3 regions of the Janthinobacterium sp. NKUCC08_JDC genome follow, and region 2 is predicted to be linked to each of the others. Evidence: predicted binding sites of a transcription regulator. Region 2 holds the regulator's gene; each other region holds the start of a gene.

Evidence for each region. Region 2 encodes LexA, which represses DNA repair genes until DNA is damaged. Its sites were predicted from a motif close to ACTGTATNNNNATACAGT; they were not measured.
Region 1: dinB (DNA polymerase IV) is a predicted target of LexA. The motif match lies at 4,636-4,653, and genes of this name have one in related genera.
Region 3: recA (recombinase RecA) is a predicted target of LexA. The motif match lies at 3,517-3,534, and genes of this name have one in related genera.

The regions. Positions count from the first base shown of each region.
Region 1 is NZ_JAHKQW010000008.1:92,736-100,212, forward strand. Features, by position in the region: gene KO538_RS19075 (TonB-dependent receptor) at 1-2,283, shown strand, start outside; gene KO538_RS19080 (recombination-associated protein RdgC) at 2,417-3,313, opposite strand; gene dinB (DNA polymerase IV) at 3,432-4,565, opposite strand; gene KO538_RS19090 (S9 family peptidase) at 4,759-6,933, shown strand; tRNA gene KO538_RS19095 (tRNA-Val) at 7,033-7,108, shown strand; tRNA gene KO538_RS19100 (tRNA-Asp) at 7,163-7,239, shown strand; tRNA gene KO538_RS19105 (tRNA-Val) at 7,457-7,477, shown strand, end outside.
Region 2 is NZ_JAHKQW010000001.1:846,609-854,085, forward strand. Features, by position in the region: gene rplI (50S ribosomal protein L9) at 1-105, opposite strand, end outside; gene rpsR (30S ribosomal protein S18) at 133-423, opposite strand; gene priB (primosomal replication protein N) at 449-748, opposite strand; gene rpsF (30S ribosomal protein S6) at 769-1,158, opposite strand; gene lexA (transcriptional repressor LexA) at 1,434-2,069, shown strand; gene KO538_RS03910 (cystathionine gamma-synthase family protein) at 2,139-3,380, opposite strand; gene purF (amidophosphoribosyltransferase) at 3,487-5,010, opposite strand; gene KO538_RS03920 (CvpA family protein) at 5,049-5,537, opposite strand; gene KO538_RS03925 (SPOR domain-containing protein) at 5,558-6,547, opposite strand; gene folC (bifunctional tetrahydrofolate synthase/dihydrofolate synthase) at 6,572-7,477, opposite strand, start outside.
Region 3 is NZ_JAHKQW010000002.1:568,576-576,052, forward strand. Features, by position in the region: gene KO538_RS08585 (class I SAM-dependent methyltransferase) at 1-1,494, opposite strand, end outside; gene recX (recombination regulator RecX) at 1,651-2,106, opposite strand; gene recA (recombinase RecA) at 2,310-3,413, opposite strand; gene KO538_RS08600 (response regulator transcription factor) at 3,669-4,403, shown strand; gene KO538_RS08605 (sensor histidine kinase) at 4,400-5,941, shown strand; gene KO538_RS08610 (DUF4212 domain-containing protein) at 5,934-6,248, shown strand; gene KO538_RS08615 (sodium:solute symporter family protein) at 6,245-7,477, shown strand, end outside.

The DNA of each region.
Region 1 (7,477 bases), on a different contig from region 2:
GCTTCGGCCCTGTACGGCTCGGACGCCATTGCCGGCGTACTGAACTTCATCCTGAAGAAAAACCAGCAAGGCGCCACTCTGGAAGCCACCTATGGCGGTCCGGAAGACAAAGGCGGCAACGCCTGGAATACCAGCGTCACCTACGGTTTCGGCGACCTGGACGAAGACCGCTTCAACGTGCTGCTGTCGTACCGCCACGATGAGCAATCGAAACTGCGCGCCACTGACCGCGATTTCGCCGCTACCTCGTATGTGCCATTCAGCCGCAACGGCAACAACTATGTATGGGACCGCACCAGCACCTCGGCTTCGCCAGCAGGCGCCACAGTTGCCTACAATAGCGGTGCTAAATCGACAGCCTTTACGCCTTACCTGGCGATGAATGGCAAGTGCCCTGAAGACTCCTACAAGACGACCAGCAATGCGCGCGCTTGCGGCTTCGACACGGGCTCCACCGTGGAAGTCGTACCGCAATCGAAACGCGACAGCCTGTTCTCCAAAGCTACGTACAAGCTGAACGACAACCTGAACGCGTTCGCCGAACTGGCCTACTCGCGCTACGACCTGACGGCGCGTATCGCCGCCAATCCAATCCCGATTTCGATCGCCAAGGGCAGCCCGCTGTACAACACCTATGTATCGCCGTACCTGACGCCAGCGCAACGTGCCGACGTCAAGTCGATCACCGCCAACTACCGCAGCACCGACTTCGGTCTGCGCGCCAGCAACACCATCACCGAAACCAAACACATGGTCGTTGGTGTGGAAGGCGAACTGGGCGCGTGGAACTTCGAAAGCGGCCTGACCTGGTCGCAAAACTCGATTGACGAGCGCTACACGGGCGGTTACCAGAAGAGCCAGGAGTTCAAGAACATCCTCGCCAATCCGGACTTCAACCCGTTCGCAGTGACGCAAAAACCATCGGTGCAAGCGCAAATCGCTGGTGCGCAGTTCGTTGGCTCCGTGCGTACCGCATCGACCACGATGCGCGGCGTCGATACGCACGGCTCGCGTGAATTGTTCAGCCTGCCAGGCGGCAAAGCCAGCCTCGGTATCGGTGGCGACTACCGCACCTATACCTATGAGCAATCGCCAGGCAGCAATGCCACCGGCGACGATATCTACAACTTCAACACCAAGGCCGCCTACGACATGAGCCGCGACACCTACGGCGCATTCGTCGAGTTGCTGGCACCGTTGACCAAGTCGTTCGAAATGACCGTGGGTGGCCGTCACGACGCCGTCAAGGCGATCGATGACAAGCTGAACAACAAAACTGTCGGCAAAAAAGACAGCGCCAATACCTACAAGGTATCGGCACGCTGGCAGCCAGTACAGACCGTGCTGATCCGCGGTTCCTACGGCACGGGCTTCAAGGCGCCAAGCATGCTGGAAATTGCACAGCCACTGGTCAACGCCGGCTTTACCGCCAAGAAATTTGACTGCCCATACCCAGGTAACGCACTGTGCCGCGCGGAAGCAACGCAATACAACGCCGTGTCGCAAGGCAATCCGGATCTGCAATCGGAAAAGTCGAAACAGTTCACCCTGGGCTTCCGTGTCGAACCTAGCTCGGCCTTCTCGTTCGGCGCCGACCTGTGGGATGTGAAACTGCGCAATGCCGTGTCGGAAGTTTCCGAAGAGCAAGCATTTGCCGATCCGATCAAGTATGCGTCGAGCTTCGGAACTTATACCGAACCATCGACCGGCATCACCTACTACTCGTTCAAGAAACTGTCGGTCAACATCGGCAAGAAGGAATACCGTGGTATCGACTGGGATCTGTCGGCCAACCACAAGTTCTCCTTCGGCAAGCTGACCGCCCAATTGAGCGGTACGCACATGTTGCACGCCAACTACACCAAAGCCGGTAGCGATAATATCTACACCAGCAACATGAACTTCTTCGGCGACACCAACGAAGTCACGTTCCGCAACCTGATGAAGCTGACGACGACCCTGGATACGGGCCGCCTGAGCAACACGGTAACGGTCAACTACCGTAACGGCTACACCGATGCAGCCGCTACCGTGTACAACCTGGCGACCCAGCAGGAAGAGAAAAACTTCCGCCTGCAAGTACCGTCGTACACCACGTTCGACTGGCAAGCACGTTTCGCCTTTGACAAGCAAACCACGATCCGCGCAGGTATCAAAAACCTGTTCGACCGTGCACCACCGCTGTCGCTGCGCGCTTCGTCGGGCCACCAGGTTGGTTTCGACCCACGCTACGCCGATCCAATGATGCGTTCGTTCTACATCACCGGCAACTACAAGTTCTAATGTGACGTTGTGAATTAGCTTGTCCGAAAGCGCCTTGCACTTCACCGTGCAAGGCGCTTTTTTTATGGCGCGACATATTGCGCAGACGAAAAAAAGGAGCCGCAGCTCCTTTTTTGTACCGGCATGACGGCTGTTACGCCGTCGCTTCGCCGCCCAATGCTTCGACCACGTCGGCCATCAGCTTGCTCAGCTCGCCCGTCATCAGCATCACGTCGCCGTCGAAACGCTCTTCGTCGTTCTTCGTGCTCGATTCCGTTTCCTTGATCACGTCGAGCGGCTTGACGCTCTTGATGGCCAGCGACTCCGTCAGCACGAATGAGATCTTGTCGTTCCACGTCATGGCCAGGCGCGTGCACTGCTTGCCGGCCGCGATGTGGCGGCGCACGTCGTCCGCTTCCAGGGTGTGGCGCACGTAGCGCACGGTGGCCTTGCTTTCGCCCGTGGCGCGCAATTCCGTATCCATGTCGACCGTGAAGCCGGCCGGCGCATCGTCGGCCTGCAGCCATTCCGTCATCACCGCCACGGGCGAGCGCTGCACGCGCAGACTTTCCAGCGGCAGTTTGTCGACGGCTTTCAACAGCAGCTTGATGACTTCATCGGCTTTCGCCGGGCTGGCGGCATCGACCACCAGCCAGCCATTGACGGGGTCGATCCACGTCCAGACGTTGCTGCGGATGCTGAAGGCGCGCGGCAGCAGCTCGTCGGCCACGCGTTCCTTCAATTCCTTCATGGCCTTTTTACCAGGCGCAAAGCCTTGCGCTTCTTCCATCTCGGCGGCGCGGGCCTTGGCCACCTGGTTGATGACGGTCGCTGGCAGCAGTTTCTTTTCCGTGCCCAGCAGGATCAGCATCTGTTTGTTGACCACGTGGACCAGGCCGCCGTTCGGGCGTGGCGTATCCCAGCCCTGGCGCATCAGATCCATGCTGGTCGCCGGCGTAAATTTGTTCGAGGACAGCGCCTCTTCCAGTTGTTCTGGCGTGTAAGCCCACGGTGCGGGCAGGCGGTAAATCTGAAGATTCTTGAACCACATAGTTTTTGTCTTCCGTTTGTTTCAGTAGTGCCAGGGGAACGCCATTCTACACTTTCGACACGGGAATGCCGTCAAAAGCGCGGACTGGCGCGGTGTTGTTGCTGCGTGGGGAATGCCGCTACAGGGCGGGAAACAGCTCCGCCTGGGCCGGTGCCTGCCGCGTCACGATGGCCGGGTCCGACAAGGTCGAGATGCGCACGCCCAGCAGGCGGATTTTCTTGTCAAATGGCACGCGCCGCAAGCAATCGCGGCTGGCGCGCAGGATGGCGGCGGCGTCCGCCGTGGCGCTGGGCAGGGTGATGTCGCGCGTGACGGTGCTGAAATCCTCGAAGCGCAGCTTGATGCCCACCGTGCGCCCCGCCAGCGACTGTTTATCCAAGTCGCCCGCCACGCGCGTACACAGGCTTTCCAGTTTTTCCGACAGGGTGGCGCGGTCGCGCACCACCTGCAAGTCGCGCTCGAACGTCGTTTCGCGGCTGACGGACTTGGTTTCCCGGCTCGTCTGCACGGGCCGGTCATCGATGCCCAGCGCCGCCTGGCGCAGCCAGCCCGTGTACAGGTCGCCGAACTGCGTGCGCAGCATGGCCATGTCGGCCCGGGCCAGCTCGCCAATGGTGACAATGCCCAGCGCTTCCAGCTTGGCCGTGGCTTTCGGACCGATGCCGTTGATCTTTTTCGCCGGCAAGGGCCACACGCGCGTTTCAATATCCTCCGGGTTCAGGATGGTCAGGCCGTCCGGTTTTTCCAGGTCGGAACAGATTTTCGCCAGCAATTTGTTGGGTGCCAGGCCGATCGAGCACGACAGGCCCGTGGCTTCGAACACGGCCGCCTTCAGGCGCGCCGCCATGGCCGGCGCCTGCTCGCCGTATTCGGTGAGATCAACATAGATTTCATCGATGCCCACGTTCTGGATGATGGGGCACAACTGGGCCACGGCCTGCTTGAAGCGCGCTGAATAGTCGCGGTAGGCCTCGAAATCGGCCGGCAGCAGGATGCTGTCGGGCGCCAGCTTGGCCGCCTTCATGATGCCCATGGCGGAAAACACGCCGAACACGCGCGCCGCATACGTCGACGTGGTGACGACGCCGCGCCCCACGTAGTCGCGCATGCGCGCAAATTGCCGCGTGCCGTCTTCCTGCAGCACGGGCTGCTGCAGACGCCCACCGCCGATGACGACGGCTTCGCCGCGCAATTCCGGATATTTCAACAGTTCCACGGAGGCAAAGAAGGCGTCCATGTCCAGATGCGCTATCCAGCGGCGGGCTGCGGGTGGCTCGGGAAAGGGGGAGGCAGATGTGGTCAAGGACACCTCGCGGCGGGATACTGTAGTTATATACAGTATCGCTGGAAATGCCCATGGATGCAAGTTGAAACGCACGCGCAAGGCGGTTGCTTTTCTCAATAGCAAGATTACAATCCTGACACAACTATTCAAAGGAGTCGCCTTGTCTATCGCCCATCACGCTGCGCGCCGCCGGTCCGCCTGGTTATCCATCCTGCCGGCCCTGCTGCTGTCCTCGCTGGCGCCATCCGCGCTGGCCGCCGACGCCGCCACCGCTACCGTCGCCACCATGTCGGCGCCCGTTGCCGCCAAGACGGCCTGGCAGGAAACGCGCCACGGCACGGTCGTCACGGACGACTACCGCTGGCTGCAAAAGAAGACCGATCCTGCCGTGATCGATTACCTGAATGCGGAAAACGCCTACACGGCCGCCGTCACGGCCCCGATCCAGCCGCTGGCCGACAAGGTGACTGCGGAAGTCAAGGGACGCATGCAGGAAGTGGACCTGTCCGTGCCTGCGCGCCAAGGCAATTTCTACTATTACACGCGCACGGAAGCAGGCAAGCAATACCCGATTCACTGCCGCCGTCCTGTCGGCAAGAACGGCGCCTACGATGTGCAGGCGCTTGAAGAAATTCTGCTGGACCAGAATCAATTGGCCGAAGGCCACAAATTCTTTGCCGTACGTGCGTTTGCCATCAGCCCGAATGAACAGTTGCTGGCCTACACCACCGACACGACGGGTTTCCGCCAGTACGAACTGCATGTCAAGGATTTGAAGACGGGCAAGCTGCTGGGCGACACCATGCCGCGCGTGACCTCGCTGGCGTGGGCGGCGGACAACGCCACCCTGATGCTGACGCAGGAAGACGCCACCACCAAGCGCGCGGACCGCTTGTTCCGCCTGCCCCTGGGCGGCACCTTGCAGCAGGTCTACCACGAGCCAGTGGAACAGTTCGCCATCGGCGTGAGCCGCACCCGCGACCATCGCTACTTCGTGCTCACTGCGCGCAGCACGGATACGAGCGAAGTGCTGCTGCTGCCAACGAGCAAGCCCGAAGGCAGTTTCCAGAGCGTGCTGAAACGTGAAAAAGGCCACCGCTACGGCATCGAGCACCGCGACGGCCAGCTGTTTATTCTGACCAACAAAGAGGCGAAGAATTTCCGCGTCGTCAGCGCGCCAGTGACCGCCCCGCAGCCGAAGAACTGGAAGAGCGTCGTGCCGCACAACAAGGATGCCGTGATCCAGTCCATCGACGTCTTCCAGGGCTATCTGGTGGTGATGGAAAAAGCCCGCGCCCTGAACCGCGCCCGCATCCATGATTTCGCGCGGAAGAACTGGAAAACGGTGCAGTTCGACGACCCCGTCTACCTGGCCACGGCGGCCGGTACGCCGGAGTTTTCCGCCACGCAATTTCGCATGTCCTACCAGTCGCCCGTCACGCCGCCCACCGTCATCGACATGAGCATGCAAGACGGCAAGCGCACGGTGCTCAAGCAGCAGGAAATCGTCGGCGGCTTTGATGGCAGCCGCTACACGACGCAGCGCTTGTGGGTGAAGGCGCGCGATGGCGTGCAGGTGCCGTTGTGGGTCGTCTACAAGAAAGGCGTCAAGCTCGACGGTTCCGCGCCGCTGCTGCTGTATTCGTATGGTTCGTATGGCATCTCGACGGAAGCCACTTTTGCCATCAGCCGCATCAGCCTGCTGGACCGTGGCGTCATCTATGCGCAAGCGCATATCCGCGGCGGCACGGACATGGGCGAAGCGTGGCATGAAGACGGCATGCTGATGAAGAAGAAGAACACCTTCAATGACTTCATCGACAGCGCCGACTACCTGGTGCGTGAAAAATGGACGAGCCCGAACCGCCTGATCATCCAGGGCGGCAGCGCCGGCGGCTTGCTGATGGGCGCCGTCGTCAACATGCGTCCCGAGCTGTTCCACGCCGTGCACGCGGCCGTGCCCTTCGTCGACGTGATGAACACCATGATGGACGCCAGCCTGCCGCTGACGACGGGCGAGTACCTGGAATGGGGCGACCCGAACCAGAAGACGGCCTACGACTACATGCTCAGCTACTCGCCCTACGACAACATTGCGCGCAAGAATTACCCGGCCATGCTGGTGACGACGGGCCTGAACGACAGCCAGGTCATGTACTGGGAACCGGCAAAGTATGTGGCCAAGCTGCGCGCGTACAAGACGGACGGCAATCCCCTGCTGCTGAAAACGAATATGGGCGCCGGCCATGGCGGCGCTTCGGGCCGCTATAACGCCATTGCCGAAAACGCATTCAATATGGCGTGGATGCTGTCGCAGTGGGGTATTACGGAGTAAAGTGAAAAAAGCGCTTGCAGAAGGATTTTGTCCGTCCTATAATAGCGCCTCTTCCAGACGTGGTGACAAACGTCGGGATGGTTTTCTGAGACAAGCAACGGGTGCTTAGCTCAGTTGGTAGAGCGGCGCCCTTACAAGGCGTAGGTCGGGAGTTCGAGCCTCTCAGCACCCACCAAATCAGAAAACTGTCCAGTGCTTCATGGATCAGCAATACAGATCATACGAGCTTGGAGTGGTAGTTCAGTTGGTTAGAATACCGGCCTGTCACGTCGGGGGTCGCGGGTTCGAGTCCCGTCCGCTCCGCCAATAAAAGAAAAGCCCTTTGGTTCTCTGAACCGAAGGGCTTTTCCCATTTCAGAAGCAGAAAACACGTCACTCCCCCCGTCCCTGACTATTTTTGCGCTTTTCAGCAAAAAAACTGCTGTTCACCCTCAAGAATAGTTGCACAAGCACGAATGCGCCCCCTATAATAGTGCCTCTTCCAGACGTGGTGACAAACGTCGGGATAGTTTTCTGGGTATGCGGGTGCTTAGCTCAGTTGGTA
Region 2 (7,477 bases):
CAGGCGTTGCGGGATCAGGAAGTTACGTGCGTAACCGTCTTTGACTTTGACGACTTCGCCGAGGTTACCGACGTTAACAACTTTTTCTAACAGAATGATTTGCATAGTTCTTCTCCAGGAATATCTGACCGATTAAGCGTGGTGCAGATCGGTGTATGGCAGCAGCGCGAGGAAGCGAGCGCGCTTGATTGCGGTGTCAACTTGGCGCTGGTAGTGCGCTTTGGTACCGGTCAGGCGTGCTGGCATGATCTTGCCGTTTTCTTGGACGAAGTCTTTCAGCGTGTCGACGTCTTTGTAGTCGACTTGCTCAACGTGAGCTGCGGTGAAGCGGCAGAACTTCTTGCGTTTGAACAACGGGTTTTGCTGTTTGCGTTTTTCTTTAAGCTTGAGCTTATTTTTGTCGAACTTTTTACCGAATGCCATGTCAGGCTCCTGTATCTAAAATGCGCTAGTCAGAATTGACTGCACTAAAATCAATGATGTGAAACACCAAACTCTTGCTGTTGCGGCTCTTCCTGGCCAGGAAACCCGTGAACTGATACACCCCGCCCAAGCTTGCCTGACTGAACCTGCCTGAGATTTCGCCAGCGGCTAGCGCGGCAACATCAAACTCGGTCAAACGGGCAATCCCTGCTTCCATCTGCTGCGAACTGTGTTGCAATACTGCATTCACAATCGGCAGCCCTGCCGGGGTATAGCGCAATATTTCGCGCTCGGCAATGATGGCGGTTACTTGTAGCTGGTTCAGCGCACGATCCTGGTCAAGAATTAAGCTGCTGCTGCGGCTGGAGCGGCTGCTGGTGCTTCGGTGCGGTGGCTTTTGGCCGCGTCTTCGCGTTGTACCGATTTCATCATCGGCGAAGGAGCTGTTTCAGCTTTCTTCATTTTAACGGTCAGGTGACGCAACACGGCATCATTGAATTTGAATGCTGTTTCCAACTCGACCAGGGTCTCGTTGTCGCATTCGATGTTCAGGCAGATGTAGTGTGCTTTAGGCAGCTTTTGGATCGAGTAAGCCATTTGACGGCGGCCCCAATCTTCCACGCGGTGAACCGAACCGCCGCGGGTGGTTACGCTGGCTTTGTAGCGTTCGATCATCGCGGGCACTTGCTCGCTTTGGTCCGGATGGACGATAAAGACTATTTCATAATGACGCATGCAAACTCCTTCAGGTCGGATTGATAATCGCCCACCCCGGCGTCAAGACGGGTGTGGGAAGGTCAGCCGAAGATTATAACCGTCTTTTGCAAACGTTTCAATCATTCCTTCCACAAGCGCCCGAAAAGCCCGTGCGCCACCGTGCTTTCCGACCGTGGACAAGTATTTCTTGCGAAATTCGCCCAAAACACGGAAATCCCCTTGCATAGTGGGCGATACTGTACAAAAATACAGACTGTTCATATAGACAGCATTTTAGTATGCACCCACCGCTCATGATCAAGCTGACAGCACGACAAGAACAAATCCTGAACCTGATCAAGGACGCGATTGAAAACACGGGCTTTCCTCCCACCCGTGCCGAAATCGCCAATGAACTGGGTTTCAAATCGGCCAATGCGGCCGAAGAGCATTTGCAGGCCCTGGCCCGCAAGGGCGCGATCGAGATTTCGCCCGGCACCTCGCGCGGCATCCGCCTGATCGGTGCGGCCGCCGAAGCGCCGCCATCGAAAGTGCCGGCAGCCCTGCTGATGTCGCTTCCCCTGATCGGCCGGGTGGCGGCAGGTTCGCCCATCCTGGCGCAGGAAAACCTGGAAGCGAGCTACAACGTCGATCCGGCCCTGTTCTCGGCCAAGCCCGACTTCCTGCTGAAGGTGCGCGGCTGGTCCATGCGCGACGCCGGCATCATGGATGGCGATTTATTGGCCGTGAAAAAAGTCGACAGCGCCAAGAATGGCCAGATCGTCGTCGCCCGCATCGGCGACGAAGTCACCGTCAAGCGCTACAAGAAGACGGGCTCCGTCATCGAACTGCTGCCGGAAAATCCGGACTTCAAGGTCATTACCGTGTCGCCGGAAGATGAATTCGCCCTGGAAGGTTTGGCGGTAGGCTTGATGCGCAGCTGGCATTAAACTGCCGCACGAAAAAAAGGGCCGCGACAGCATCCCTGTCGCGGCCCTTTTTACATGGTGCGCGGCTGCTTATGCGTCCAGTGCGCTGCTGAAATCTTCCAATAAGTCTGCTTCATCCTCGATACCGACGGACACGCGGATCAGCGATTCGGCGATGCCCATGCTGGCGCGGCGCTCGGCACCCATCTCGTAGAAAATCGTGTGGGCGACGGGAATGACCAAGGTGCGCGTGTCGCCGAGGTTGCTGGCGGGAATCGCAAGATTGAGACGATTGAGGAAATCGAAGCAGTCGATGCCATCTTTCAGCTCAAAGCTGAACAGCGAACCATAGCTGCGGAACATGTCCGTCGCCAGTGCGTGCTGCGGGTGCGACACCAGGCCAGGATAATGCACGGCCGCCACTCTTGGATCCGCCTGCAACATGGTGGCCAGCGCCAAAGCGTTCGAGCAGGTGCGATCCATGCGCAAGGCCATGGTTTCCGCGCCAACAGCGATATGATGCGCCGCTTCCGGCCCCAAGGATGCGCCGAAGTCGCGCAAGGCCTTGGCACGGATTTGCGCGATGCCCCACTGCGCGGGCGCCGCCTTCTTGTAGTTCTCGAAAATGTTCGGATACTGCGTCCAGTCGAACACGCCCGTGTCCGTCAAGCTGCCGCCCAGCGCATTGCCGTGGCCGCCGATGGATTTCGTCAAGGCATTGACCACCAGACCCGCGCCCACAGCTTTCGGGCGGAACAGGTATGGCGTCGTCATCGTGTTGTCGACGATGTACAAGATGCCCTTCTCGCGGCACAGGTCGCCGATTTTCTTCAGGTCGGCGATTTGCGTGCGCGGATTGGCGATGGTTTCCACAAACACGATGCGCGTGGCCGGCGTAATGGCCGCGGCCACATTGGCCACCTCGGTGGCGTCGACGAACGACACGCCGATGCCCTGCCCCGTCACCGTTTGCCACAAGCTGTTGGTGTTGCCAAACAAAAAGGCCGACGACACGACATGGTCACCCGCGCGCAGCAACGATTGCACCACGGCGCCGATGGCGCCCATGCCGGTGGCGAAGCACAGGGTCGCCACGCCGTCTTCCATCTTGTTGACCTTGTCTTCCAGTGAGGAGACGGTCGGATTGCCCTGGCGGCCATAACGGAAGCCCGGCTCCTTGCCCTGGAACACGGACGCGAGCTGGCGCGCATCGGCGTAACCGAAGGCAACGGAAGTATGCACGGGCTTGTGCAGCGAGCCGTGCTCGATGCCCTTGCGGCGGTCGTTGTGCAGGATGGTGGTGGTGAAGCCGTAGGTTTTTTTGTTGGTCATGGTGGAAGTTCCAAATACTCGTCTTGCCGCTTAACCCAAGGCAAGTGCCGGGGTCCGACCTGAGGGTCCGACCCCAAAAAAAGCCCGGCATCGGCCGGGCAGGTACTTATGCTTCCGTTGTCGCCAGGTTCAGGTTCAGCTGGGAACGCGGCGTATCTTCGGGCGCTGCCGCCTTCGGATGGTGGCGTGCATATTCCAGGCGGTCCAGGTACTCCTGCGACACGTCGCCCGTCACGTACACGCCATCGAAGCACGATGCCTCGAAGTTCGTCAGGGCCGGGTTGACGTCGGCGATCGCCTGCTTCAGCGCGCCGATATCCTGGTACACGAGGTAGTCGGCCGTGATTTCGCGGCACACTTCTTCCGTCGTGCGGCCGTAGGCGATCAGCTCGTCGCGCGTCGGCATGTCGATGCCGTACACGTTCGGGTAGATCACCGGTGGCGCGGCCGAGGCGAAGATGACCTTCGTCGCGCCCGCTTCACGCGCCATCTGCACGATTTCACGGCTGGTGGTGCCGCGCACGATGGAATCGTCGACCAGCAGCACCACTTTATCCTTGAATTCGGACGGGATCGCGTTGAGCTTCTGGCGCACGGATTTCTTGCGTGCCGCCTGGCCCGGCATGATGAAGGTACGGCCGATGTAGCGGTTCTTGATGAAGCCTTCGCGGTACTCGATGTTCAACGCCATGGCCAGCTGGATGGCGGCCGGACGCGAGGAATCGGGAATCGGCATGACCACGTCGATATGCACGCCTGGCAATTCGGCGCGGATCTTCTCGGCCAGGTATTCGCCCATTTTCAGGCGCGTGGCGTACACGGAAGCGCCGTCGATGACGGAGTCGGGACGGGCCAGATAGACGAATTCGAACACGCACGGGTTCAGGCTGGCATTATCGGCGCACTGGGCGCTGTGCAATTTCTTGTCGGCATCGATGAAGACGGCTTCGCCGGGACCGATGTCACGCACGAAGCGGAAGCCCATGCCTTCCAGGGCTACGGATTCGGAAGCGATCAGGTATTCGGGACCCTGCTCCGTTTCATTGATGCCCAGGCACAGCGGACGGATGCCGTGCGGGTCGCGGAAGGCCAGCAAGCCCACGCCGGCGATTTGCGCAACGGCGGCGTAACCGCCCTTGACGCGGCGGTTCAGCACGGTAACGGCCTTGAAGATGGCTTCCGGGTCCAGGTTCAGGCCCGTCGTCGCTTCCTGGATTTCATGCGCCAGCACGTTGAGCAGCACTTCCGAATCGGAATCGGTATTGATGTGGCGGCGGTCGTTCTTGAACATTTCCAGCTTCAACTGTTCCCAGTTGGTCAGGTTGCCATTGTGCGCCAGGGTGATGCCGAACGGCGCATTCACATAGAACGGTTGTGCTTCCTCTTCGCTCGACGAACCGGCCGTCGGGTAGCGGCAATGGCCGATGCCCGTCGTACCTTGCAGCGAACGCATGTTGCGCGTACGGAAGACGTCTCGCACGAGGCCGTTGGCTTTGTGCATGGAAAACATACTGCTGTGATTGGTCGCAATCCCTGCCGCGTCCTGACCGCGATGTTGCAAGAGCAACAATGCATCATAGAGCAATTGATTGACAGGTTGATGGGAAACGACGCCGACGATGCCACACATGGTGTGCTCCTAAACTGTGCTACTGATTTTAAAAAAATTCAAAATTTCACATGCTGCGCGTAAGCGGCAGGCAGATAAGGCTTGATGGCGCGCGCGCCCTGCTCCGCGAGCGGGCTGAGCTGCGCATTTTTCCAGAATGGCTGCTGCGGTATGGAAGTCATGCCACACAAGATGACGGCGGTCAGCACGATCACAAGGCCCCGCGCCACACCGAACAGGGTGCCCAGGGTGCGGTCGGCCAGGCTCAGGCCCGTCACCTTGACGAGCGCGTCGACCGTCATGGACAGCAATCCCATCAAAATGCGCACGCCGATGAACAGCACGACGAAAGCCAGCAACAAACGGATGGCTTCGCCGGGCACGGCTTCCGGCAGAAATTTCGCCAGGGTAGCGCCATACGCATTGGCAATGACGAACGCCACGATCCAGCTGACCAATGACAGTATTTCCTTGACCAGGCCACGCATCATGCTGATCAGCACGGACGTCACCAGCACGAACAGCACCAGGTAATCGAAGATCGTCACGCGCGCTCAGCCTTGCAACATCACGCCGGTACCAGGCTGCCGCCCAGGCCCAGCTTTTGCAGCTTGGCACGGGTCTTTTCAGCGTCTTCGCGGCTGCCGAACGGCCCCACGCGCACGCGGATGCGCTCGCCCGCCGGGCTCGAGACTTTCTGCGTGTACGACTTGATGCCCGCATCGCGCAGCTTGTCCTGCAATTCGTCGACCTTGTCCTGCGTCGCCAGGGCCGCCACCTGCACCACGAACTTGCCGCTGCCGGCATCGTGCGCCTTGTCCTGTGCTTTCTCTTGCGGCTTGCCTTCCAGAATCGCCAGCGCGCGCGCGGCATCGTCAGCCGATTGCGCCGGCTTGGCAGGCTTCGGCTCGGGCTTGGCTTCCGGCTTTACTTCATGCTTGGGCTCAGGCTTGGATTCGGGCTTGGACTCATGTTTCGGCTCGGGCTTGGTTTCGTGTTTCGGTTCCGGTTTCGGCTCCACCTTGACCGGCTTGGGTTCAGGCTTGGGTTCCGGTTTCGGTTCCACATAGGTCGGCTTGACCGGTGCAGGCTGGGCGGCCGCCAGCACGGGTGCCGGTGTCGGTGCAGGGGTCGGCTTGGCCGCAGGCGGCAACGGCGCGTCGACGATTTCCTCGGACTGGTCCAGGCCATTCGATGCGGCCTGGGCCGGGACGGCCGGCACGGGCGCAGGCGCAGGCGCGACGGCCTTTTCCTTCGACGGAATGTCGATGGCAATATCGTTGAACGGCGCCTTCGGCTCGGAGTCGAGCAGCATCGGCAAGCCGACAGCCACGCCCAGGGCCAGGGCAATGGCCCCGACCAGGCGGCGGCGTGCGCGCTTTTTTTCAGGCAAGACCGGGTCCGGCGCTTCCTTGCCGCCACGGCGCGATCCGCCGCCACCGGCGGTGTTGGCTGCGCGCTTGCGGGTCGGCGACTGTGCTTCGCCAGGGACATAAAAGCCGCTGTCTTCGCCAGAGGATTCTTGCTTGTTTTTAAACAGTTTCGAGAACAAGCCCATGCGTGATTTTCAGTCGAGTGCGTTTCAGTGAAGTGAGGATTTTCGGGCCTTCATCACGCCGGCAACGGTGAGGAAAGAACCAAAGACCACAATTCTATCATTCTCACCGGCCCGGCTCATTGCATTTGCAAAAGCTTGTGCCGGATCATCGAAAATAGACACAGTATGTTCGCTGCTGTCGGGCTTATCTTCGAGCATGATCTGCACCTTGGCGGCCAGCTCCGAAGCCGTGGCCGCGCGCGGCGACGGCAGGCCCGTCAGACACCAATGGTCGACGTGTTCGCTCATCGCGGCCAGTACGCCATCGATATCCTTGTCCTGCATGGAACCGAACACGGCATAGGTGTACGGGTGGAAACCCATGTTGCCGAGGTTCTGGTTCAGTGCCGACGCGGCATGGGGATTGTGCGCCACATCGAGGATCACGCTGGGGCGGCCAGGCAAGACCTGGAAGCGGCCCGGCAGCTCCACCGTCACGAGGCCCGTGCGCACTTCCTGCGCGCCCACGGGCAGCTTCAGCTTCAGCACTTCCAGCGCGGCCAGCACGGCCGTCGCATTGAGGATCTGGTTGGCGCCACGCAAGCTTGGATACGCGAGCGAATTGCGGCGCTGCTCGCGTCCGCCGTAGTTCCACTGCTGCTTGTCGCCCGAATAATTGAAATCGCGGCCCATCAGCCACAGGTCGGCGCCGATGGCTTCGGCATGGTCGATCAACGATTGCGGCGGCACGGGGTCGCTGCAGATGGCCGCCTTGCCCGGACGGAAGATGCCGGCCTTTTCAAAGCCGATCGCTTCGCGCGTGTCACCCAGGTAATCCGTGTGATCGATATCGACGCTGGTGACGATGGCGACATCCGCGTCGATCACGTTGACGGCGTCGAGGCGCCCGCCCAGGCCCACTTCCAAGATGGCCACGTCCAGCTTCGCTTG
Region 3 (7,477 bases), on a different contig from region 2:
GGAAAAATATTCCGCGCGCGCCAGCAGTTCGGCCAGGTTTTCCTCTTCCGTCAACAAGGGCTGCCCGTCCTTCGTCAGCAGTTGCTCCAGGCGCAGCAGTACCGGCCACGTCGCGCGCACCCATTCTTGCGGCGTTGGACAACCTTGCTGTTTTGCCCACAGGAACAGTTGTTGTAAATGCGATACAACCACGCCGCCGCCCGTCAGGGGGCTGGCGAGGCTGTGCAAGTCGGTTCTTGCCAGCGCCTGCTCCAGCAAGTGCGCATTCAGCCGCGCCGTCTGCGGCCGCGCCACGGCGATGTCGGCCTCGTCCTGGACGGCAAGCACGCTGCCCTTGCTGACCAGCACCAATATGATCTGCAGCAAGGCGGCCAGGCCGGCTTCGCTACCCGCCAGTTGCAGCTCCAGTTCGCCTATCGTGTACACGCGATGGTCGGCCATGGCGTCGAGCACGGGCGCATACACGCGCTCGTCCATATCGGCGTCGCCCAGCACCCCATGCACGCTCAACACCACTTCGTCGCGGGGCACGGCCAGCATCACGCGCACGGCCCGCACGGCGCTGACCTGGGCCAACGGCGTCAGCCTGCGCGCGCCCTTGACCCAGTAATCCTTGCGGAATTGCTCGTTGACGAGAAAGGCGCGCGTCGTCTCGCGGAAGACGGGATCGGGTATCTCGGCCAGGAATTGCTGGTGTTCGGCCGTCAGGTTCAGCATGTCGACCAGAGCGGTATAGTTGGCGGACGAGGCGAACTCCAGCTTGGCCTCGCCCAGCATGGCCGCAACGCTGGAAAAGGCCATCGGCTGCCAATCCGCATTGAAATATTCGTGTGCAATATAGTTGCGGTCCAGCGCTTTCAGCTTCTCGAAACGGTCCGCCAGCAGGGGATTGGCCTCCAGGTAGCGCGGTTGCACGGCGATCATCCTGTCGACAAAATCGATGGCGCCGTCGACTCGTGCCAGCACGCCCACGCCGGGCGCGCTCATGACGCGGCTATGCTCGGCCAGCAAGTCGCGCATCGGCATCATGGCACTCCAGCCCGGCTGCGTGTTATAGCTGATATAGGCGACGCCACCCACTTTCAGCTTGCGCTGCAGGAAATCGACGATCAAGGCGCGATTTTCTGCCGAGACCCAGCTCCAGATCCCGTGCAGGCAGATAAAGTCGAAATCGGGCAAGTCGTCACGGCGGCAAAACTGCGCGAACGATTCGTCCGTGAACTGTGCGCCGGCGCCGGTCACGCTGGCCAGCTCCTGCGCAAAGGCGGCCTGGGACGGATTGAAATCATTGCCATGCCAGCGCGTGGAAGACGCCGCCGCATGGATGTTGGCGCTGATGCCCTGGCCAAAGCCCAGCTCGCAAGCCGTGCCGCTGGCCGGCAAGGCAAGCCCGGCAGCCAGCAGGGGCAGCCGCAGGCGCAGAGGATTCAATTCTTCGTAATAGCCATAGGTATAGGCGATTTCGGCCACATAGCCGGCATTCCAGTTGCTCATCTCGATCCTGTCACGGTCAGTGGTGCTGCGCGCATCGCACAGCGTTCGAGCGCCAGAATACCTTATCGCGCGGCGTCGCCATACTGGAAACAAACGGCGTTTGAAAGCGCAGTTCATGGGGCACGACGGAGGCCGGCCGGCGCGCCATGGTCAGCCTCATTCCTCGTCGGGATCCAGCCCCTTCAAGGCCGCTTGCACGGCGCGCTGGGAAAAGCCGCGCTGCATCAGGAAGCGCATCTGCTTGTTGCGCTGCTCGGCATCCTGCGCTACTTCACCAAACTTGCGGCGCCACACTTCGCAGGCGCGCGCAACTTCCCCTTCGGCCAGGCCCGCCTTGAGTTCCTGCAGCGCCTCGCCGCCGATGCCATGGCTTTGCAACTCCGCCATGATGCGGCTATTGCCGAAGCGGGCCGAGCGGCGGTGGATCAGCGACTCGGAAAAGCGCTCCTGCGACAGCCAATTGGCTTGCTCCAGGCTGTCGAGCAAGGCTTCCACGTCATCGCCCTCCTGCGCATGGCGCTGAAGCTTGCGCCGCAATTCCATGCGGCTGTGTTCACGCATCGACAAAAAGCGTAGCGCCCTGCCCTTCAGGCTTAGTTGTACTGCGGCCATACACCCACCTTGTCTTTCATTCCACAATCACATCACCCAAACACAATCGCCGCCCGGCGCAACAGCGCGGGACGGCGATCATGGTCCTACCTTGCGGCAAGCCATGCGTAGGCCGGATCAGGGCCCTTGGACCGTAATCCGACAACATTGTTGACGTCTGTGGTGTTGTCGGATTACGCGCGGCTTTGCCGCGCTAATCCGACCTACTCTGGCTTGGCTTCCGCAGCCTTGGCAGCCTTGTCGGCGGCTTTATCCGCTTTTTCCGGCTTTTCAGCAGCCAGCGGCGGCAGTTCGCGCACGCCCAGCGAAGCGCGGACCTTGTTTTCGATTTCGCGGGCCAGCGCCGGACGCTCCTGCAGGAAGGCGCGAGCGTTGTCCTTGCCCTGGCCGATACGTTCGCCGTTGTAGCTGTACCACGAACCGGATTTTTCCACGATCTTGGCATCCGAGCCCAGGTCCAGGATTTCGCCTTCGCGCGAAGTGCCTGCGCCGTACAGGATGTCGAAGTGCGCTTCCTTGAACGGTGGCGCGATCTTGTTCTTGACGACCTTGACCTTGGTTTCGTTGCCGATCACTTCATCGCCGGACTTGATCGAGCCGGTGCGACGGATATCCAGGCGCACGGAGGCGTAGAATTTCAGCGCATTGCCGCCCGTGGTTGTTTCCGGGCTACCGAACATCACGCCGATCTTCATGCGGATCTGGTTGATGAAGATGACCAGGGTATTGGTGCGGTTGATGGAACCGGTCAGCTTGCGCAGGGCTTGCGACATCAGGCGCGCTTGCAGGCCTGGCAGGGAATCGCCCATGTCGCCTTCGATCTCGGCGCGTGGCGTCAGTGCGGCCACGGAGTCGATGACGACGAGGTCGACGCTGCCCGAACGCACGAGGGCGTCGCAGATTTCCAGCGCCTGCTCACCCGTGTCCGGTTGCGAGATCAGCAATTCGTGCAGGTTCACGCCCAGCTTTTGCGCGTAACCGACGTCGAGCGCGTGCTCGGCGTCGATAAAGGCGCACGTGCCGCCCAGTTTTTGCATTTCGGCGATGGTTTGCAGGGTCAAGGTGGTTTTACCCGACGATTCCGGACCGTAGATTTCCACCACGCGGCCGCGCGGCAAGCCGCCCACGCCCAGCGCGATATCGAGGCCGAGCGAACCGGTCGACACGACTTGCACTTCTTCGATCGGTGCGCTGGCATCCATGCGCATGACCGAACCTTTGCCAAACTGCTTCTCGATCTGCGCCAGTGCGGCGGCGAGCGCCTTGGCTTTTTCCGATGCGGGTACTACAGCTTTTTTATCGTCCATATGTTCTTTCAGCCGTTCTACAGTTGCGGATTCACGTGACGCATCTACGTGAACCGTGCAGCCTGCGATAGCGCCAGTGGGTTAAATTCTTTACACAGACAGTACTGTATAAAAAAACAGTGATCAATGCAAGCGGAACGTGGATTTGTTTTGAAACAGATCAATACAAGCGTGGATTTTCACAAAAATTCGCCACCTTGCGGAAAATGAAACACAATACAAGCTTCTACCGCCGCAAAGCATAGGAAGTGCACCATGCGTATTTTACTTGCCGAAGATGACAGCGTGCTGGCCGATGGCCTGACCCGCTCGCTGCGCCAGTCCGGTTATGCGATCGACTACGTCAAGACGGGGCAAGAGGCCGATACGGCCCTGTCCACCCAGGAATTCGACTTGCTGATCCTCGACCTGGGCCTGCCCAAAATGTCCGGCCTGGAAGTGCTGCGCCGCCTGCGCGCACGCGCTTCGCTGCTGCCTGTGCTGATCCTGACGGCCGCCGATTCCATCGAACAACGCGTGAATGGCCTCGACCTCGGTGCCGATGATTATATGGCCAAGCCGTTCGCCTTGTCGGAACTGGAGGCAAGAGTGCGCGCCCTGACGCGCCGCGGCGCTGGCGGCGGCGCCACCATCATCAAGCACGGCCCCCTCAGCTACGACCAGGTGGGGCGCAGCGCCTACATCAACGACCAGATGCTCGACCTGTCGGCGCGCGAACTGGGCTTGCTGGAAATCCTGCTGGGCCGCACCGGCCGCCTCGTCTCGAAAGAGCAGCTGGTCGACCACCTGTGCGAATGGGGCGAGGAAGTGTCGAACAACGCCATCGAAGTGTATGTGCACCGCCTGCGCAAGAAGATCGAAGTGGGCGGCGTGCGCATCGCCACCGTGCGCGGCCTCGGCTATTGCCTGGAAAAATACTCGGAAACGGCGCGCCTGAACGCTGAAGCGGGCGAGTCGGCAAGCCCGGCCAGCGGACCCGCCAGCAAGTGAAGGCGCGCGAGGCGCCAGCGGACGAGCCGGATGATGACGACTGGTTCGAGCCGCCCACCACGGAGCAGGACGACACCATCGAGCATTCGCTGTTCGGCGAAATCCTCGACTGGATGCTGGCGCCCCTGCTGCTGCTGTGGCCGATGAGCATCGCCATCACCTATCTGGTGGCCAAGGGCATCGCCAATCAGCCGTTCGACCATGCGCTGGAAGACAGCGTGACCGTGCTCACGCAGCAAGTCAAGCAGGCCGATGGCGCCATGTTGCGCCGCGCGCCGGACAAGAACAGCAGCAATAATAATGGCCGCGACTTGCTGCGCGGCGACGATGTCGACACCCTGTATTACCTGGTGGTGGGTCCGCGCGGCGAATACCTGGCCGGCGACCGCGATTTGCCGCCGCCGCAGGATCCCGACAAATACCGCAGCGGCATGGTGCTGTTTCGCAACGACACCATCCACGGCACGCCCGTGCGCGTGGCGTTCAGCTATCTCGACATTCCTGCCGACAACGACGATGAGCCGCACCGCGCGCTGGTACAAGTTGCCGAAACCCTGGAGAAACGCGCCCAGCTGGCCAATGAAATCATCAAGGGCGTGATTTTGCCGCAGTTCATCATCCTGCCCGTGATCCTGGCTCTCGTCTGGTTTGCCCTGGCGCGCGGCCTGTCGCCGCTGGCGCAATTGCAGGAGCGCATACGCGCCCGGCCACCCGACGATTTATCGCCCATCGAATCGGGCCAGGTACCCGAGGAAATCACGCCGCTGGTCGGTTCGCTCAACGAGATGCTGGCGCGGCTATCGCTGTCGATCGACATGCAGAAACGCTTCATCGCCGATGCCGCGCATCAGATGAAAACGCCGCTGGCCGGCATGCGCATGCAGTCGGAACTGGCCCTGCGCCAGACCGACCACGACGAGATCCACCGCTCGCTGCTGCAACTGGCGAAAAGTTCGGAAGCGGCCACGCGCCTCGTCAACCAGCTGCTGGCCCTGGCGCGCGCGGAAAACCAGCCGCAGGCGGGCACGGCGTTCGAGCCGATCGAGCTGAGCGAACTGGCGCGCGGCGTGGTGCAGGACTGGGTGCAAGCTTCGTTTGCCCAGCATATCGACCTGGGCTTCGAGCAGCCCGCGTATTCGATCATGATTTCCGGCAATGCCATGATGCTGCGCGAGCTGCTGAGCAACCTGATCGACAACGCCCTGCGCTACACGCCGTCGGGCGGCAGCGTCACGGTGCGCGTGCGCAGCACCCTGGAACTGGCCATCCTGGAAGTGGAAGATACGGGTCCCGGCATTGCGCCGGCCGAGCGGGCGCACGTGTTCGAACGCTTTTACCGCATTCTCGGCAGCAATGTCGACGGTAGCGGCCTGGGCCTGGCCATCGTGCGCGAAATTGCGCAGCAGCATGGCGCCGAAGTCGATATTTTTAACAATCCGCGCGCGCAGTCGCCGAAGCTGCCGGGCACCCTGCTACGCCTGAGCATCGCCCTGCTGTTGCCGGACGCGCCAGAAGAGGATGACGTCACGTATGGATAAGCCGAGCCCACCCGTTGCCCCGGCGCGGCCATCGCACGCGCCCAGCCCCGAGCTGCAGGCGCGCCGCGACATCCACTGGCGCAAGACGCGGCGCCTGACGGCCATCCTGCTGCTGGTGTGGCTGCTGACGGGTTTTCTAACCGTATTCTATGCGCGCGAGCTGCTGCACCTGAACCTGTTCGGCTGGCCGCTGCCCTTCTATATGGCGGCCCAGGGCGCCTCGCTCGTGTACCTGGCCATCATCGCCTTCTATGCCTGGCGCATGCGACGCCTCGACCGCGACTTTCATGCCGAGGAGCAAGCATGAGCGGCCAGCGCAGTTTCTTTGCGCGGCTGAGCCGCTACTACCTGCTGTTTACGGCCGGTTTCGCCGCTTTCCTGCTGGCCTTGTCCGTGCTGGAACAGGAAGGCATGCCGCGCGCGTGGATCGGCTACCTGTTCATGCTCGTCACCATCACCCTGTACGCCACCATCGGCGTCATCAGCCGCACCTCGAACGTCACCGAATACTATGTGGCGGGGCGCCGGGTGCCGGCCATGTTCAACGGCATGGCCACGGCCGCCGACTGGATCTCGGCCGCCAGCTTCATCAGCCTGGCCGGCGGCCTGTACCTGAACGGCTTCGACGGCCTGGCCTTCATCATGGGCTGGACGGGCGGCTATTGCCTGGTGGCGCTATTGATCGCGCCCTACCTGCGCAAATTCAGCCAATACACGATTCCCGATTTCCTCGCCGCCCGCTACGGCAGCGGCACCGACAAGCGGGGCGCCAGCGTGCGCGTGGTGGCCGTGGCCGCCACCATCATCGTGTCGTTTACCTATGTGGTGGCGCAGATCTACGCCGTCGGCCTGATCGCCTCGCGCTTCACGGGCGTGGATTTTTCCGTCGGCATTTTCCTGGGCCTGGCCAGCATCCTCGTCTGCTCCTTTCTGGGCGGCATGCGCGCCATCACCTGGACGCAGGTGGCGCAGTACATCATCATCCTCGTCGCCTTTCTGATTCCCGCCATGTGGCTGTCGGTCAAGCATGCGGACAATCCCGTGCCGCAGATCGCCTACGGCAAAGTGCTGACGCAACTGAGCGCGCGCGAACACGTGCTGGAAACGGACCCGAAAGAAAACGAAGTGCGCGCCATCTTCCGCCAGCGCGCGCAAAGCTACCAGGCGCGCATCGACGGCTTGCCCGGTTCCTGGGAACAAGGCCGCCTGGCGGCCCAGCGCCAGCTCGATAGTTTGCGCCAGCGCAATACCTCGCTGTTCGACATCCGCAACGCGGAGCGCTACCTGATCGCCTATCCGAAAAGTCCGGACGAGGCACGCGTGCTGTGGCAGGCGGCGCAGGCGCAGAACCAGAAACGCGCCGAGCCGATCATTCCACACGCGCAGCCATTTCCCGCCGCAGACCGCGAGCAATCCGACATCAAGCGCAACAATTTCCTGGCCCTCGTGTTTTGCATGATGCTGGGTACGGCCGCCCTGCCGCACATCCTCATGCGATCGTACACCACACCCTCCGTGCACGAAACGCGCGTTTCC